Saccharobesus litoralis: one gene and its partner. The protein of the gene in region 1 binds, or shares a complex with, the protein of each later gene. Links are inferred from orthologs where the notes say so. Each region holds a gene or a part of one and is shown in the gene's direction. Other genes may lie near its edges.

Region 1 (11,881 bases):
GTTGCCACGATAAGGTTTGCGAGCCACAGGGGCTGGCGGAATAACGTCGTCTAACAATGCATCAGCGTTATATTGCGCAACAGGGATCGCGTGGCCGATATATTCTTCGATGGCCGGTAGGTTGTATACATACTTTTCACACGCAAAACTAATGGCTGTCCCCGTTTTACCCGCGCGACCTGTACGGCCTATGCGATGTACATAATCTTCGTAATCATCAGGCAAGTCATAATTAAATACATGACTGACATCTGAAATATGCAACCCTCGCGCAGCTACATCGGTTGCGACTAATATATCCAAGTTGCCTTTAGTAAAGTGATTTAAAATACTTAGGCGCTTTTTCTGGCTGACATCGCCAGTGAGTAATCCTACACGGTGCTTGTCGGCTTTAAGCCAGTTTGCAACGTCTTCGCAATCATGTTTAGTGTTACAAAAAACAATGGCTTTTTCTGGCCATTCTTCTTCCATCAGGGTTAATAACAACAGCATTTTGTCAGGTTGGGCAGGGAAGAATATTTCTTCACTGATGCGCCCTGATAGCATTTTTTCCGGCTCAACATAGACATCAACCGGTTCACCCATATGTTCATAAGCCAACTCTTTAACTTTATGGGATAAGGTAGCTGAAAAAACCAAATTGAGACGTTGAGTAGGCTCTGGCATTTTGCGGAATAAAAAGCGGATGTCTTTGATAAAACCAAGATCAAACATACGATCTGCTTCATCCAGTACAACCACTTGAATACCAGACAGATTTATTTCGCCCTGCTTATAGTAATCAATAATGCGTCCTGTCGTGCCGACAATAATATCAGCCCCAGACTCTAATTGGGCGCGTTGCTCATCGTATCCTTCACCACCGTAGATCAACGCAAGTGAAAATCCCGTATGCTTGGCTAGTAATGCAGCATCTTTATGAATTTGCACCGCTAGTTCACGAGTTGGCGCTAAAATCAGCGCACGCGGACGTTTATCAGCTTCGTCTTCACGAGGGTGAGTAATTAAATAATTAAAAGTAGCCAGCAGGAAGGCCATGGTTTTACCCGTACCTGTTTGTGCTTGGCCTGCGATATCTTGACCTTTAATAGCTAAAGGCAAGCTCTTCTCTTGGATTGGCGTACAGTAGACAAATTGTGCGTCATCCAAGGCTTGTTGGATGCGAGGATCTAGGTTTAGATCACTAAACTTGGTTTCTGTTAAGTGTTTTTTGCTATTCATCATTCCGTAAGCATATCAGTATAAACTTGCAATAAGAAACACAATCGTTTAAAAAAGCCCAGTATATGTATTTCTACGCGCATAATGTAGCTTTTTAATTGGAGATAGCGATGAGTGACGCTACTATCGAACTAACAAATGACAACTTCGACCAAGAAGTAATTAATGCTGAAACACCTGTTTTAGTCGACTTTTGGGCAGAGTGGTGCGGTCCTTGTAAAATGATTGCTCCTGTTATTGATGAAGTTGCGACTGAGTTCGCAGGTAAAGTAAAAGTAGGTAAATTGAATGTTGATGAAGCCAATGAAGTGGCTGCTAAATTCAATATTCGTGGTATCCCTACTTTATTAATGTTTAAAAATGGCGCTGTTGTTGATAACAAAGTAGGTGCAATCTCAAAATCACAACTTGTTGATTTTGTTAGCCAACACGCTTAATTGTTAACGCATCTTAGAGCGAAAATCAGCTTCATGTTCTGAATGAAGCTGATTTTTTTCTGGATCTATTTGATCATTACTGCTACCTTTATCTCTGTCTTACCGACGCACTGTTCCGAGTAACAACTCCAATATTAAAATTCATTAACTTTCATTTAATTGGATCAACCCTCAATTATTAATTGAGCAAAATAATCATCTAAAGAACCCACCGTTATGAACTTAACAGAACTCAAACAAAAACCTATTAGTGAGCTTGTACAGTTAGCCGAGTCTATGGGACTGGAAAACATGGCTCGTTTACGCAAGCAGGACATTATTTTTGCCATTCTTAAAAACCACGCAAAAAGTGGTGAAGATATTTTTGGAGATGGCGTATTAGAGATTCTGCAAGATGGTTTTGGTTTTTTAAGATCAGCTGACTCATCATACTTAGCTGGTCCAGACGACATTTATGTATCACCTTCGCAAATCCGCCGTTTTAACTTACGTACAGGTGATACTTTATCTGGCAAAATTCGCCCACCGAAAGACGGCGAGCGTTATTTTGCATTATTAAAAATTAACCAAGTTAATTTTGATCGCCCAGAAAATTCACGCAATAAAATTCTTTTTGAAAACTTAACGCCATTACATGCGACTGATCGTATGATTATGGAACGCGGTAACGGTTCAAAAGAAGATATTACCGCTCGAGTACTTGATTTAGCTTCACCCATTGGTAAAGGTCAGCGTGCCTTATTGGTTGCACCGCCGAAGGCCGGTAAAACCATGTTATTGCAAAATATTGCTCAATCGATTGCCGCTAACCACCCTGAATGTCAATTAATGGTGTTATTGATTGACGAGCGTCCGGAAGAAGTGACTGAAATGCAACGTTTGGTACGTGGTGAAGTGGTAGCGTCAACATTTGATGAGCCTGCTAGCCGTCACGTTCAGGTAGCTGAAATGGTTATAGAAAAAGCCAAGCGTTTAGTTGAGCATAAAAAAGACGTGGTTATTTTACTTGACTCTATTACCCGTTTAGCTCGTGCTTATAACACGGTTATTCCTTCTTCAGGTAAGGTATTAACCGGTGGTGTTGATGCCAATGCATTACATAAACCTAAGCGTTTCTTTGGTGCTGCTCGTAACGTAGAAGAAGGTGGTAGTTTAACTATTATTGCAACTGCGCTTATTGATACCGGCTCTAAAATGGATGAAGTTATCTATGAAGAGTTTAAAGGAACCGGTAACTCTGAAATCCACTTAAATCGTAAGATTGCTGAAAAACGTGTTTTCCCTGCTATTGATATTAACCGTTCAGGTACACGTCGTGAAGAGTTGTTAACCTCTTCTGAAGAGCTGCAGAAAATGTGGATTCTACGTAAGATCGTTCATGAAATGACAGAAATCGATGCGATGGAATTTATGATCGACAAGTTATCCATGACTAAAACTAATGACGAGTTTTTTGAAGCTATGAAGCGTCAAAGAAGTCAGTAGTATAGTCTTCTTGCTCAGGTCTTATGGCTTTAGTCAAAAAGGTGAGCTTAGCTCACCTTTTTTGATCCTGCTTTATGATCTCGTTTTATGACCTTACTTTATATAGTCAAAGCGATCAGGTTTTAGGGGAAGCCGTCAAAGCTACCGCGTCCTGCTCTCGCCCCTTACCTGCATCCATGCAGGCAAGCTTCGAATCCCCATGAGCATATGCTCTATTATGTGATTGGGGTGAGTAAGCGCAGACAATGAACCATAAGACCTGAGCGAGAAGGCTATATGCCTTTGCAGGACTTTAAGCTTGCTCGGTTTGTGCTATATATTGTTGCGCATGTTGCATCGACAAAGCCAAGGCTGTGTTAAATTGTTCTAAATCTTCAGTTGCAACGGCTTGCTCTTGTTTAAATTTCATATCTATTTTTTTGCAAGCTTCACTTAGGCGATCGAAGCCCAAATTCGCGGCTGTACCTTTTAAGGTATGATTCAGAATTTGCGCTTGTTTTAGGTTATCTGCATTATTTGAATTGTGCAGCAAATCAGCAAGTGTAGTCCCAGCTTTACTAAACTCCTCGCTAAATTTTTGTACTAATAGTTTTAATAAATCACTGTTGCCGCTTAGTCTTTCTAACGCCGTTGCACAATCAAAGATCAAGCTTTGTGTTGAATTAGCTTGTGGTGGATTCACCTGTGCTGAATGCGTTTGTGTAGAAGCTGTGTGCGTTAAGCTGTTTTGCGTTGGTGTTTTATCCAAGGTAGAACGAGTATGCTTAGTGGCTTGTTCATTGATTTGCTCCACTTTCAGCCATTGCTGAAGCATCATACGTAACTTAGCCATATCAATGGGTTTCGTTAGGTAATCATCCATACCAGCATCAATGCATTTTTGACGATCGCCCTGCATGGCATTGGCGGTCATTGCTAAAATGGGGAGCGCGCTATAGCCTTTTTTGCGAATTTCCGCTGTGGCTTCTAAACCATCCATGATTGGCATTTGAATATCCATAAGCACGAGATCGTGTTGTGAATTGATTTTTTGACAAGCGACTAAGCCATTTTCCGCCCAATCAACACTAAAGCCCATATTGAGTAAAATCTGTTTGGCGATCTCAGCGTTGATAGCATTATCTTCAACTAAGAGAATGTTTTTATTGGCGAAGCTGACTTTTGCTTGAGTATGCGTTTCCGTTGTCTGATGTAATAGTTGTTTTACCTGGCTTAACGAACAAGGTAAATCTAATAGTGAATGTTCTTCTGGCCACTCTTGTTCACTAAGTTGGGTCGTCGCTTGATTGTGTATGAAAATCAGCCGGCTGTTCTGCTGTTGTTGGTAGTTTAGCAAGGCCTCTCGACATTGTTCGATACATGCTAAGTTGATGAATAGCAGTTGGTAACTGATTTTTTCACTTAGCAAGGTATTGAGTACTAAGGGCGATTCGGTATCGACAACATCTAAATCTAAATAGTTTAGTTGGTCGCGCAACGCGTTTTTTAACTGTTCGTTCGGTTCAAACAATAGTGCTCGGCCAGTAGCAATACCTTGTGGCTTGGTAATGGGTTTCTCTGGCATTAAGGGTAAAAACACATTAAATGTACTGCCCAATTTATAGCGAGAGTGGATTTCTATGCCGCCACACATTTGCTCGACAATATTTTTGCAAATCGCTAAACCTAAACCGGTTCCGCCATATTCTCGAGTGGTTGAGCTATCCGCTTGGGTGAAAGGTGTAAATAAGTTTTCTTTTTGTTCTGGTGTTAAACCTATGCCAGTATCCTGTACGGATAATAAAAGCCCATTCGCACTGCATACAGCCCTGACAGTGACTGAGCCTTGTTTGGTAAATTTGATGGCATTACTGGTTAAGTTGAGTAACACTTGGCCAATACGGTGTGGGTCGCCGCGATAAGTCATCTCTGCTATTTCAGGCGGAATAGCAAAATATAAGTCGATTGATTTTTGTCGAGCTTGATTGATGACTTGTATTTTTAAGCGTTCAATAATGTCGTCCAGGCCAAATTCAATTTTTTCTAACTCTAAGCGGCCTGATTCCACTTTTGAGTAATCTAAAATATCGTTAATGATATGCAGTAATGACTCAGATGATTGCAATGCGCCTTTAACAAAGTGTTGTTGCTTGTCATTTAACTGCGTCTCTAAGCACAAATTTAACATCCCCATAATGCCATTGATTGGGGTGCGTATTTCATGGCTCATCGTTGCTAGAAATTGACTTTTCGCGGCATTAGCGCGGTCGGCTGCGCGTGCAGATTTTATTAACTCGGCATTTTGCTGGTTTTTAGTCAGTAGCAGCTTGTTATAAGCCTTAGCTAGAAAGTTAAAATCATCGGCAAAATCTTCTTGTAATAACTGAGGTGTTGCTGCGGTTTGATTTTTTTGAATGGATTCGCCAAGAATGCGCAACGGAGTTAATACAAATTGATAGAGCAATAACACACTAACAATAGCTACTAATACGATACTGGCTAAAAATAAGATAGATAAATCAACCAATCCCTGTGTGACACTTGACGCACTTTGTTTTGCGTCCAGATGTATGGCTAATAAATAGGTTTGGTAAGCATTGCCTTTGGCGTTGAGTAAAGGTAAGGCATGCCATGAATAATGTTGATAGTTGTCAGCAAGCTGAGATTGATGCGGGTTGAGCTGTAGTGATTGAAAACTAGGGCGCTTTTCAAGTAAAGGCATGTTGTCAATTTGCGTGACAGGTTTACCAATGAGTTGATAAACATTAGCAACGGTTATTAATTGTGTTTCCGGCTCAATTAAAAATATATATTTTACGTCTCGCGCCGCGGCCAATAAATTTAATACTTTGTGTTGTTGTGCCAAGGACTGATTGGAGTCGAGCGCAAAATTAGCGGTATCAAATATATTTTGTTGGCGTTGTTCTAAATAGAGTTCTACTTGGCTTTGAGTCGCTCTGTAAGAACTAAACCCCATAGCAACGGCAAACATCAATAAAATAATACAGATAGGTAAGACGAGTTTGATCGACAATCTGTTTAATGGCATAGCAACATCACTTAATGTTATTGATTACTTGCGAGCAAGGTAGGTTAACTTGTTGACTCTCAGCTAGGCTCAGGCAAACAAAGTTTATGTTTTCTTTGACCAGAGCTAATGCGTTAGCCTGCTGGCTTTGATTGTAAATGGTTAAGTCGTTTTCTACCGTTTGTTGAAAATCAGCGATACTGATGTTTTGGCGCTGCGCCATAATTTGATACGCCACGTTTTTATTCGCCAAAGTAAAGTCTAGGGCGAGTTGCCAAGCCGCGTGAAACTTTTGTGTAAACTCAGCTAGGTTAGGTATTTTGCTGGCGTCGACAGTGACAACATCCAATATTTGATTGGGCGTTTGCTTGCTGGTGAAAATAGTATTGTATTTAGACGTTAAGCGAGTGGCGATAGGTGGGTAAGTTACAAATGCATCTATGTGTTTGTTATCTAACGCTTGTTCGCCATCAAGTTGTTCTATATTGATTAATTGTACATCATGTAAACTTAAATCGTGTTGCGCTAACGCTAAAGACAAAACTAGCACGCCAAGCGAGTTCAGCTCGAGGCCGACTCGTTTCCCCGTTAACTCGCGTACGTGTTTTATGTCGGATTGCGCCACTATTATGTCGCCACCAAATGAAGCGTCCGCGACTAAAATTGGTGTGATTTGCCGGTGAGAAGACGCTGCCGCATGAACAACCTCAACCGTAGTGCTGGCCATGCCGTCAACTTGCCCGGCTTTAAATGCGCGTAATCCATCAGCCAGCGAGGCGATCTGCACTAATTCTATGTTCAGTCCTTGCTGCTTAAAATAGCCTTGCTGTTCGGCGAGGTAGATAAATTCATAACCTGGCCAAGGGTTGATGGCTATACGTATGGATTGCGGGGCTTGAGAGCAGGCGCTCAATAACATGCTCAATAAAATAATGAATAGTGCAATTGCAGAGCGTGTAAGATTCAAAGTAACCATCCTTAAGTTTATAGTCTTCTCGCTCAGGCCTTATGGTTCATTGTCTGCGCTTACTCGCCCCAATCACATAATAGAGCATATGCTCATGGGACCTCGAAGCTTGACGGCTTTGCCTACATGGATGTAGGTACTTAGGTTTCGTCTGGAACCAGAAACCTGCCCCTAAAACCTGATCGCTTTGACTATATTTGAAAACTGCTTGGCAAAATGAATAGGCTAGTGGTTAAATTATAGCCGTATAACTCAGTAAACGAAATAGCGTTTGCTAAGAATGCCCCTAAGCAGCATAGTTTATTTTTATGTAAAAGTGTTGAAGGTAATTTTTTTGGTCTAAGAAAGATTTTGATCTAAATCAGGTATTGTGGTATCTATAGCGGCACTAAACCAAGATGTTCAATTTTTAACAAGTATTCTTTGGGTTTTATGAAATTACTTTCTTTAGTCGTAATCCTTATCAGCGTGGTGGTCATTATTGTGCCATCGCGGGGGATTGGTTCGAACTAAAGAAAAACGCTTCGAATGACAGCCCCCCGCACCGGAAGGTTCGGGGGGCTTTTTATTATTGTTTCAAAAAATTTATGCTTAGGGATTTTAATTCGTGAGCAGCGAGAAAGGTGACAGAATGACAGGCGCACAGCTGGTGCTAAAAGTACTACAACAGCATGGCGTTAAGCACGTATTTGGCTACCCTGGCGGTGCCATTATGCCAATATATGATGCTTTTTATGATTCAGAGTTAGACCACTTTTTATGCCGCCATGAACAAGGCGCAGTGTTTTCAGCCATAGGCTATGCTCGTTCGACTAACCAAGTGGGTGTTTGCATGGCAACGTCAGGGCCAGGTGCGACTAACTTAGTCACTGGTTTAGCCGATGCTTTGCTAGATTCAATTCCTGTGGTAGCGATTACTGGACAAGTTTTTAGTTCTTTGATGGGAACCGATGCTTTCCAAGAGGTTGACGTTTTAGGCATGAGTTTAGCTGTGACTAAACATAGCTTTATTGTTGAAGATATTAATGATCTCGCGCGTGTATTGCATGATGCTTTTGAGTTAGCTCAGTCGGGTCGACCGGGACCGGTATTAGTTGATATACCAAAGGATATTCAAATAGGGCAGGTTGATTTTGAACCTTATCCTATCCCTAAACCTGAATTACCTGAATTTAGCCTTGAGCAGGTTGAAGCGGCGCGTAGCTTAATTTCGCATGCCAAGCACCCTGTTGCTTATGTTGGTGGTGGTGTTGGTATGGCAGATGCGGTTGATGAGTTAAATGACTTTTTAACGACCACTAAAATACCAGCGGTTGCGACACTGAAAGGTTTGGGCGCAGTTGACCCAACATACCCCTACTACCTAGGGATGATTGGTATGCATGGCACTAAGGCGTCTAATTTAGCGGTGCAAGAATGTGATTTGCTTATTTGTATTGGTGCGCGTTTTGATGACCGTGTTACCGGTAAACTAGACACCTTTGCCCAGAAAGCAAAAGTGATCCACCTTGATATAGATAAAGCCGAATTTGGTAAATTACGCAAACCTGATGTTGCGATCCGCGGTGATTTTAAAAAGCTTATTCCACAAATGAAAACTGTGGTTGATATTGGTGAATGGCAACAACAAGTCAGTGATTTAAAAGCCGAACATGCGTGGCGTTATGATGCGCCAGGTGAGGGGATTTATGCTCCTGCGTTATTGAATGAGCTAAGCCAAAAATTACCTCACGATCATGTGGTGAGCTGTGATGTTGGTCAGCACCAGATGTGGGTTGCACAACATATGCAATTTACATCGCCGACAAATCATTTATCAAGCGGTGGCGCTGGCACTATGGGCTTTGGTTTGCCATCAGCGGTAGGCGCACAAATAGCGCGACCAGATACTATGTCGGTTGTGGTGACAGGTGACGGTTCATTTATGATGAATGTACAAGAACTTGGTACCATCAAGCGTTTTCAATTACCGCTTAAAATAGTTCTACTTGATAACCAGCGTTTAGGTATGGTTAAGCAGTGGCAAGAGCTATTTTTTGAAGAACGTTATTCCGAAACTGATTTAAGTGATAACCCAGACTTTGTTGCATTGGCAAGGGCGTTTGGGCTAAAAGCAAAAACGATCCACAGTCGTTTTGAAGTGTCCGATGCGATTGATCAAATGATCAATACTGATGGGCCATTTTTACTACATGTTGTTATTGACGAAAAAGCCAATGTTTGGCCGCTAGTTGCGCCAGGCAAAGCCAACCATGAAATGATAGAAGGATAATCCTATGAAACACAGTTTTAATATTGTAGCCAATCATAAACCTGCAACGTTAGAGCGCGTCCTTCGAGTCGTCCGTCATCGAGGCTTTGCATTGCAAACTTTTAACGTTTCGGCTTCCGATAGCGAGCAAGTTGCAATAGAATTAACCGTTACTGGCGAACGTCCAATTGCGACCTTACAAACACAGTTAGATAAACTGTATGATATCGCCCATTTAGAGTTAATCCCAGCTAATGCTGACGCGCAAAGCGCGGGTATTCGCGCTTAATTAGGAACAGATCCATGAGTAATACTAATTTTCCAGAGCTAATTTGGTTCAACGGTGAAGTTAAACCTTGGCAAGAAGCCCAAGTTCACGTGGTTTGTCACGCAATTCACTATGGCTCATCGGTTTTTGAAGGTGTACGTTGTTATAACACACCTAAAGGCCCTGCGATTTTCCGTTTGAAGGAACATACGCGCCGCTTATTTGACTCCGCTAAAATTTATCGTTTCGATATGGGCTATAGCCAAGAAGAGATAAACCAAGCTTGTATCGATATTATTAAGGCTAATGGCTTTAAAGATGCTTACCTTCGTCCGTTTGGTTTTATGGGCGCCCATGGCTTAGGTCTTAACCCACCTAAAGTTCCGCTAGACGTATCTGTTATCGCGTTAGAGTGGGGTTCATACCTGGGTGAAGAAAGCTTAGAAAATGGAGTTGATGCTGCGATCACTTCTTGGAATCGCTTAGCGCCTAATACCATGCCAACCGGTGCCAAAGCTGGTGGTAACTACTTATCTTCAATTTTAATTACCACTGAAGCTAAGCGTCATGGTTATGTAGAAGGTATTGGCTTAGATCACAATGGTACGGTTTCTGAAGGTGCAGGTGAAAACTTGTTTGTTATTCGAGATGGCGTGATCAGCACACCTCCTTTAACTGCAGGCATTTTACCAGGTATTACACGTAGCACTATCATTACCCTAGCTGAAGAAATGGGTTATGAAATTCGTGAGCAAGCATTGCCACGTGAAGCTCTATATTTAGCGGATGAAGTCTTTATGTGTGGTAGTGCCGCTGAAGTGGTACCTGTGCGCAGCGTTGACCAGATCACTGTAGGTGACGGCAAGCGCGGCCCAATCACTGAAAAGTTACAGAAAGCTTACTTCGATACTGTAAAAGGTGTGACTGAAGATAAGCATGGCTGGTTAACCTATATTGACTAATCTTGTGTAGGTGGGCCTTGGCTTATAAGCCCTTACTTTTGGTAGTCTTACTTCTTTGGTTTACTGCCAAAATCGCAAGCATAAATGCTCGCCTACAATTATATGTGTAACGCACTTACGCATACTCAAATTATGATAAAAGTCGGAACTACGCCGACTTTTTTAGCAAATAAACAGTTCAAAAAAAGGCAGGACAAGTTATGCCAAAGTTAAGATCTGCAACCTCGACTCAAGGCCGTAATATGGCAGGTGCACGTGCATTATGGCGTGCAACAGGTATGAATGATGGTGATTTCGGTAAGCCGATTATTGCTGTCGCTAACTCTTTCACTCAGTTTGTACCAGGCCATGTGCATTTAAAAGATATGGGGCAATTAGTTGCGCGTAGCATTGAAGCTGCGGGTGGTGTGGCCAAAGAATTTAACACCATAGCCGTTGATGATGGTATCGCCATGGGACATGACGGTATGCTTTACAGCTTACCTTCGCGTGATTTGATTGCTGATTCTGTGGAATACATGGTTAATGCACATTGTGCCGATGCCATCGTTTGTATTTCTAACTGTGACAAAATCACACCGGGCATGTTAAACGCTTCTATGCGTTTAAATATTCCAGTGATCTTTGTATCAGGTGGGCCAATGGAAGCCGGTAAAACCAAGCTTTCTGACCAAATCATTCACTTAGACTTAGTTGACGCCATGATCGCCGGTGCTAACCCTGATGTGTCTGATGAAGAGAGTGATAAGATTGAACGCTCAGCTTGCCCAACCTGTGGTTCTTGTTCAGGTATGTTTACCGCCAACTCAATGAACTGTTTAACCGAAGCGCTTGGCTTATCTTTACCGGGTAACGGTTCATTATTAGCCACTCACGCTGATCGTGAAGGTTTATTTAAACAAGCCGGTAGCCGCATCGTAGAGCTGTGCGAGCAATATTATAAGAATGACGATGAGTCAGTATTGCCTCGCAGTATTGCTAACCGTAAAGCGTTTGAAAATGCCATGGCATTGGATATTTCCATGGGCGGCTCAACCAATACTATCTTGCACTTATTGGCGGCTGCACAAGAAGGTGAAGTTGATTTCACTATGACGGATATCGATGCGATGTCGCGTCGCATTCCGCACTTAAGTCGTGTTGCGCCAGCGGGTAATAAGTACCATATGGAAGACGTGCATAGAGCGGGTGGTGTTCTGGGATTATTAGCTGAACTTGATCGTGGTGGTTTGTTAAATACTGATGTGACCCATGTTGCAGGCGGTACATTAAAAGAGGTATTA
Region 2 (6,072 bases), 1.6 Mb from region 1 along the record:
CCACTCACTTCCTAATTTTGTAGAGTAAATGCCAGTTTAACTTTATAACCACCGACCTTTACCGTTTTGCCATTTTCAACAATAGGTTCATACCGCCACTGTTTAAGCGCACTGATTGCCGCTTCATCAAATACTTCTTCAGGTTGAGCGCCCAATATTTCTATATCTTCCACTAAACCATTGCGATTTACGGAATAACTCAGCTTTACCCAACCTTCTATATGTTTATCTTTAGCAGTATCAGGATAAGTGGGGCCTATTCTATCGATGGGTACTAGCTTAGGTTTAGACTCACCAGAATCGACTCGTGACTTTTGACTAACATTGACATTATTATTGTTAGCGGTTGTAGCAACAACTTGCTGAGCATCAAGATCAATGGCTAACTGTTGCGCAAGAGAAACTAAACGAGATGTTGGCCAACCTCTATTTAATGCGGAAGCGTAAGCTTGATATAGTACTTCAGACGCCTTTTGATTTGAGCCTTGCGCACTGTAGGCAGCAGCCATTACGGTTAAGTAGTCGGGGTGTTGGTCGTCAAGTACTAAACCGGATTTAGCAATTTGAGTTGATTTGTACGGATCAAAATGTCGATCATAAACGGTAGTCGCATAAATAATACCTAATTCTTGATTAGCATTTTCATCGCCTTTGATTACCGCTTTTTCTAACATATCAACCGCTTTTGAGTACTCAGCCTCACTCGAATAATTGAGTAATATTTCACGGGCTAACATGGTTAATGCTGGTCCGTAGTTATCGTTGGCGGCCATCTCTAACCAAAGATAAGCTTTAACTGGATCGGTTTGCACACCACGACCATCTAGCAGACGATTGGCTAACTCAAATCGTGCTTTAGCATGACCTGACTTCGCCGCCTCTAATAACCATGCAGTAGCCGTTCGAATTTTATCACTCATTTTCGGCCGCATAATTCCTTGACCATATAAGCGTGACAACAAATATTGTGCATCAGCATTACCACTTCGCGCTGTGATTTTTAGCGTGTCAGTGTATTTATTTAAACTGCGCAGATACTTTTGATGTGAGCGAACGTTTGAACTTTTAAACTCAAATTTAATAACATAGTCATTAATTTGTTCCATCTGCTCACCCACTTGCTGAGACTTAAAGCGCCATTCCCTCGCTGCGGATAAAGATGCTGTATCAAATACTCCCTCAGGGTAAGACGCTAAAACTTTAGGGGAATGAACAAAACCGTTTTCATCAATATTGACATTAATTAACACCCAACCGCTGGTGTCTGGCACTTGAGGTGTTTTGACTTTAAGTGGTGTAAGTTGTTGCTCTAACAAATTATCGTTAGTTAAAATAGGAAAAAGTGTTTCCGATAAAGCCTGTTCACCATAAAGCGATTCAATGTCTTGCAATACGGATTTAGCTTCTCTTTTAGACGGTAATTCTCTTCGTAAGCGCTGCATCATATCGATAGCGTTACGATAGCCACCTTCTCTGGCTAAACCAAACCAAGCGTTAGCTTCATAAATATCTGCTTTGGTACCTTTTCCTTGGTAATACATTAAACCAATATAATATTGTGCTTGGGCGTTACCAATGCGCGCGTACTTCATAAACTCTTCATACGCAATTTGATAATTTCGCTCTTCGAATGCTTTTTTAGCACTATCAATACTAGCCATTCCCCAATGCGAATAAAGAGAAACGAAACATATTGTGAATAGCTTGAAAATGTTTTTTTGACTAGAAAGCTTCATTAATTTGATGATTAAAACCTATAACAAGATTCAACTTGTTAAATTTGTGTAAATTTAGACGACACTGCAATAATAATCATTGCTGGGCGCTGTTGTCTATGCCATGAGTCACTTTTTTAGGTTTCATCCCCCAATTGGAGATGGACAGGGGGTTTCTATATAGTTTCGATCGACATAATTATAAGTTCGAATAAATAATTTATAGGGGTAAACGCCTTGCCAAAATTCTTTGTCTTGCGCTTTAGGGCAAATTGTCACGAGTACATAGTTTTTATGTTGCTTGTCAGAAAGGCCTATTCGTTCAGGTATTTGAATATAAGCCGCTATTCCTTTATCAATCGCTTTTGCTCCTCTATATCGCCACTCGCCTCGAACAAATTTAGGCGCAAACAATTGGTCTACTTTTTTCAAAGTGGGTCGTTCAGCATACTCTTCAACCTGCTGTCCACAAGCAAGCAGATTAACAATTAAAGTACAAATAATTAAGCCACGGTAAAACACAAGGACTCCAATTAACTTTTGCCGCCTTGCAGGTTATGATGGCGGCTGGTCAATTTAAGTGTATGCCTATGTCGTTAGTTTATCAAAATGAGCATTTTGTTATTGCTTACAAACCCGAAAATGTTGATTTCCATGATGATAGTCAAAACGGCAATCAAGGTTTTTTTAACCAGACTAAGCATGAGTTACAATTAACTGAGCTCTATCCTTGCCACCGCCTAGACAAAGTCACATCTGGTTTAATCATTTTCGCAAAAACATTAAACGCCGAGCATGCTTTTAATGAATTGTTTAAAAACAAAAATATCCAAAAAATCTATTTGGCAATTAGTGATCGAAAACCCAGCAAAAAACAAGGCAAGGTCGCTGGCGATATGGAAAAATCACGAAATAGCGCTTGGCGATTATCTCGCAGCCAAATGAATCCTGCAATTACCCATTTTAATAGCATTGCGCTGACTGAAGGCAAAAGATTATTTGTATTAAAACCTGCAACGGGTAAAACCCACCAACTTAGAGTTATGATGAAATCGCTAGGTAGCCCAATATGCGGCGATCAACTTTACAAAGGAACCGAAGTTGACCGCGTATACCTGCATGCTTATCAACTCAAGTTCAGTTTATTTGGTGAGGATTATACTTTTAGTCAATTTCCTAATTCGGGTTCTTGGTTTTTGTCTTTGGCAAAACAAACCAATTTAAAGTCACTAATCCATGAAAAAATCGAATTATTAGCCGCTAAAGCATAATCCTTAATCTACCGTGTGATCGATAAATTCGCCGTTTTGCAAAAAATGGATCGTATTTTCGATCACTTTTAAATTGTTCATAATAAATGTATGGCTAGCATTAACGACCAGAAAGTCTTTCATACCTTCAATTTTGGCTCGCTCAACAGATACCTTGCCATCATTAGGTCCGTTAAACAGTTTTTCTAAAATAGGGTTAAGGGATAAATCACCTGTAATCACGCCTAAGTTAAAATTTACTGGACCTAACGAATTTGGCTTACTGGCTAATGTGGTGCCTAATTCGCTGCCTGCCGGCCCATTTATCATTTGAAATAACCGCCAATCTGCAAATAAATCCACTAGTTCACTGCCTTTATTTGGCGGCGAAAGCATGACAACCTTATTTATAAGACATTCACTATGGAGGTGCGCTAAGTTTCGAACCAGTATTCCGCCCATTGAATGACAAACAAAGTTTAAAGCACACTTTTGTTGTATCAATGCATTCAGTTTAGGCCAAACAAAGCGTTGAGTAAGTTCATCAATTGAATGATCAGTAGACGGATAATTAATATTAATGACTGTAAAACCGGCATGACGTAGAGCAAGTTCCATTGGTAATAACGACATTGCACTGCGAGCTAAACCATGCAGAAGCACGACTATCTGTTCATTATTTTGGGCCATAACACTCTATTTAGGTTATTTTAAGAATAAAGCTATCTAAATTAGTTTAATGTTGTACATAAAATAAAAATAAATCCATCATTCAGCGTAATTTATTTGGTTATAATCCGGTTTTATTTTTCCGCACGCCTTGAAACTTTTTTGGCATCCCCTATCTAAATATAAAGATAAATATTCGGAGATTCATAATGAGCGAAGTAAAACATGCTCGCCTAATGATTTTAGGCTCTGGTCCAGCTGGTTATACTGCAGCTGTTTACGCAGCACGCGCTAATTTAAACCCTGTATTAGTTACAGGTATGCAGCAAGGTGGCCAATTAACCACCACTACTGAAGTAGAAAACTGGCCCGGTGATGCCAATGACTTAACAGGTCCGGCTTTAATGGATCGAATGAAGGAACATGCCGAAAAGTTTGAAACTGAAATTATTTTCGACCATATCGAAAGCGTGGACTTTTCACAAAAACCATATCGATTAAAAGGTTCAAATGAATATACGTGTGATGCACTAATCATTTCGACCGGCGCGTCAGCAAAATATTTAGGCTTACCTTCTGAAGAAGCGTTTGCCGGTCGTGGTGTTTCAGCGTGTGCGACTTGTGACGGTTTCTTCTACCGTAACAAAAAGGTTGCTGTTGTTGGTGGTGGTAATACCGCTGTGGAAGAGGCTTTGTATCTAGCGAATATCTGTTCTGAAGTCCATGTTATTCATCGTCGTGAAACTTTCCGCGCTGAGAAGATCTTAGTCGATCGTTTAATGGATAAAGCAGAAAACGGTAATATTACCCTTCATTTAAATAAAACATTAGATGAAGTGTTAGGTGATGACATGGGTGTGACGGGTGTGCGAATTAAAGATACCCAAACTGATGAGTTATCTGAAATTGAAGTATTAGGTACCTTTATCGCTATTGGTCACAAACCCAACACAGATATTTTCCAAGGACAGTTGGAAATGAAAGATGGGTACATTGTGGTTAAATCTGGCCTAGACGGCAATGCAACACAAACTAGCATTGAAGGTATCTTCGCTGCTGGTGACGTGATGGATCACAACTATCGTCAAGCCATTACCTCTGCCGGCACGGGTTGTATGGCTGCATTAGACGCTGAGCGCTATTTAGACGCCCAATAAAATTGCACAACGAGTTATCAATCAATACGTGATAACTCGTTTTCATTTTTTACCCTATGCACTTTGAGTGTACTATACTGCTAAATAAGTGCGATTAATTTAGCATACCAACATGACTACTGCTGTTTACCAGCTCGATCCTGAACGTATAGAATTTCCGCCGGCTACTCATGCCCTATCCCACCCAAATGGTTTATTGGCTATTGGTGGGGATTTATCCATTCCTCGGCTTATTCAAGCTTATAACAATGGAATATTCCCTTGGTATAACCCAGGTGAACCTATTTTATGGTGGAGCCCTGATCCGCGCGCCATTCTTGAATTAGACGAATTTCATTTAAGCAGGAGTTTAAAAAAATCGCTTAGAACCAAAGGCTTCACCTATAGTGTTAATTTAGCATTCAGTGAAGTCATTGCTCAATGTGCCAATATCCGTGCTAAACATGAAAGAACATGGATCACGGAAGACATATATCAAAGTTATAACCAATTGCATGCGCAAGGTATTGCTCATTCTGTTGAAGTCTGGCAAAACAATATATTGGTTGGGGGGTTATATGGCATTAACGTAGGTAAAATATTTTGTGGCGAGTCTATGTTCCATACCCAAACCGACGCTTCAAAATGCGCTATGGCGATATTAGTACAAATTTTACGTGAGCATGACTACCAGTTTATCGATTGCCAATTGCAAAACGATCACCTTAAGTCGTTAGGGGTAAAAGAAATTAAGCGTGAACACTTCTTATCTCAACTCAATTGTTATAAACAAATGTCAACCGATAGCGCTTGCTGGCAACCAAGGTCTATCGATTATCTTATGGAGTGAGTAAGCCCTTATGACAAAACCAATACCGTTAAAATTCGGCGTCAGTCAAACTTTTCCTTGCAGCTACCTAGACGATCAACAAGAGCGTTTACTCGTAGCAATGGATGACATCGTGTTTAACGGTGCTAATTACGAGCAATTATTAAAAGTTGGTTTTAGACGCAGTGGAGAACAAGTATATCGGCCGTATTGTGTTGGCTGTCAGTCTTGTGAATCGCTAAGAATTATCGTTAATAAATTTAAGCCAAGTCGAAGTCAAAAACGGGTTTTAAAACGTAATCAAAAATTTGAAGCCTTACTTGTGCCTAATGATACTAATGTTAAAAGCTATTTTCCTATGTATGCTAGGTACATTGCCGCACGCCACAGAGATGGATCTATGTATCCACCGGATTATGAGCAATACAATAACTTTGTTAAAGCCGAATGGTTACAAGTCGGATTTTTAGAAA

What was found.
Region 2: the proteins of trxA (region 1) and trxB are in contact, whole or in part, in a crystal structure (PDB 1F6M), measured with the Escherichia coli proteins. The link is inferred for Saccharobesus litoralis from one-to-one orthologs.

What each region holds. Positions count from the first base shown.
Region 1 is NZ_CP026604.1:5,626,328-5,638,208, reverse strand. The notes cover bases 42-2,994. They hold trxA (thioredoxin TrxA), read left to right. Parts: upstream 42-1,331; coding sequence 1,332-1,658; downstream 1,659-2,994. Other genes in these bases: rho (transcription termination factor Rho), read left to right, coding at 1,875-2,994; rhlB (ATP-dependent RNA helicase RhlB), read right to left, coding at 42-1,221. Outside these bases: more of rhlB, read right to left, coding at 1-41; more of rho, read left to right, coding at 2,995-3,143; C2869_RS21580 (hybrid sensor histidine kinase/response regulator), read right to left, coding at 3,436-6,171; C2869_RS21575 (ABC transporter substrate-binding protein), read right to left, coding at 6,179-7,117; ilvG (acetolactate synthase 2 catalytic subunit), read left to right, coding at 7,749-9,389; ilvM (acetolactate synthase 2 small subunit), read left to right, coding at 9,394-9,657; C2869_RS21560 (branched-chain amino acid transaminase), read left to right, coding at 9,672-10,598; ilvD (dihydroxy-acid dehydratase), read left to right, coding at 10,799-11,881. UniProt on the Escherichia coli protein: Participates in various redox reactions through the reversible oxidation of its active center dithiol to a disulfide and catalyzes dithiol-disulfide exchange reactions.
Region 2 is NZ_CP026604.1:4,046,972-4,053,043, reverse strand. What follows is about bases 2,931-5,817. They hold trxB (thioredoxin-disulfide reductase), read left to right. Parts: upstream 2,931-3,843; coding sequence 3,844-4,791; downstream 4,792-5,817. Other genes in these bases: C2869_RS14695 (arginyltransferase), read left to right, coding at 5,631-5,817; aat (leucyl/phenylalanyl-tRNA--protein transferase), read left to right, coding at 4,904-5,620; C2869_RS14710 (alpha/beta fold hydrolase), read right to left, coding at 2,990-3,655; C2869_RS14715 (TIGR01621 family pseudouridine synthase), read left to right, coding at 2,931-2,986. Outside these bases: C2869_RS14725 (TonB family protein), read right to left, coding at 12-1,661; C2869_RS14720 (hypothetical protein), read right to left, coding at 1,860-2,237; more of C2869_RS14715, read left to right, coding at 2,306-2,930; more of C2869_RS14695, read left to right, coding at 5,818-6,072.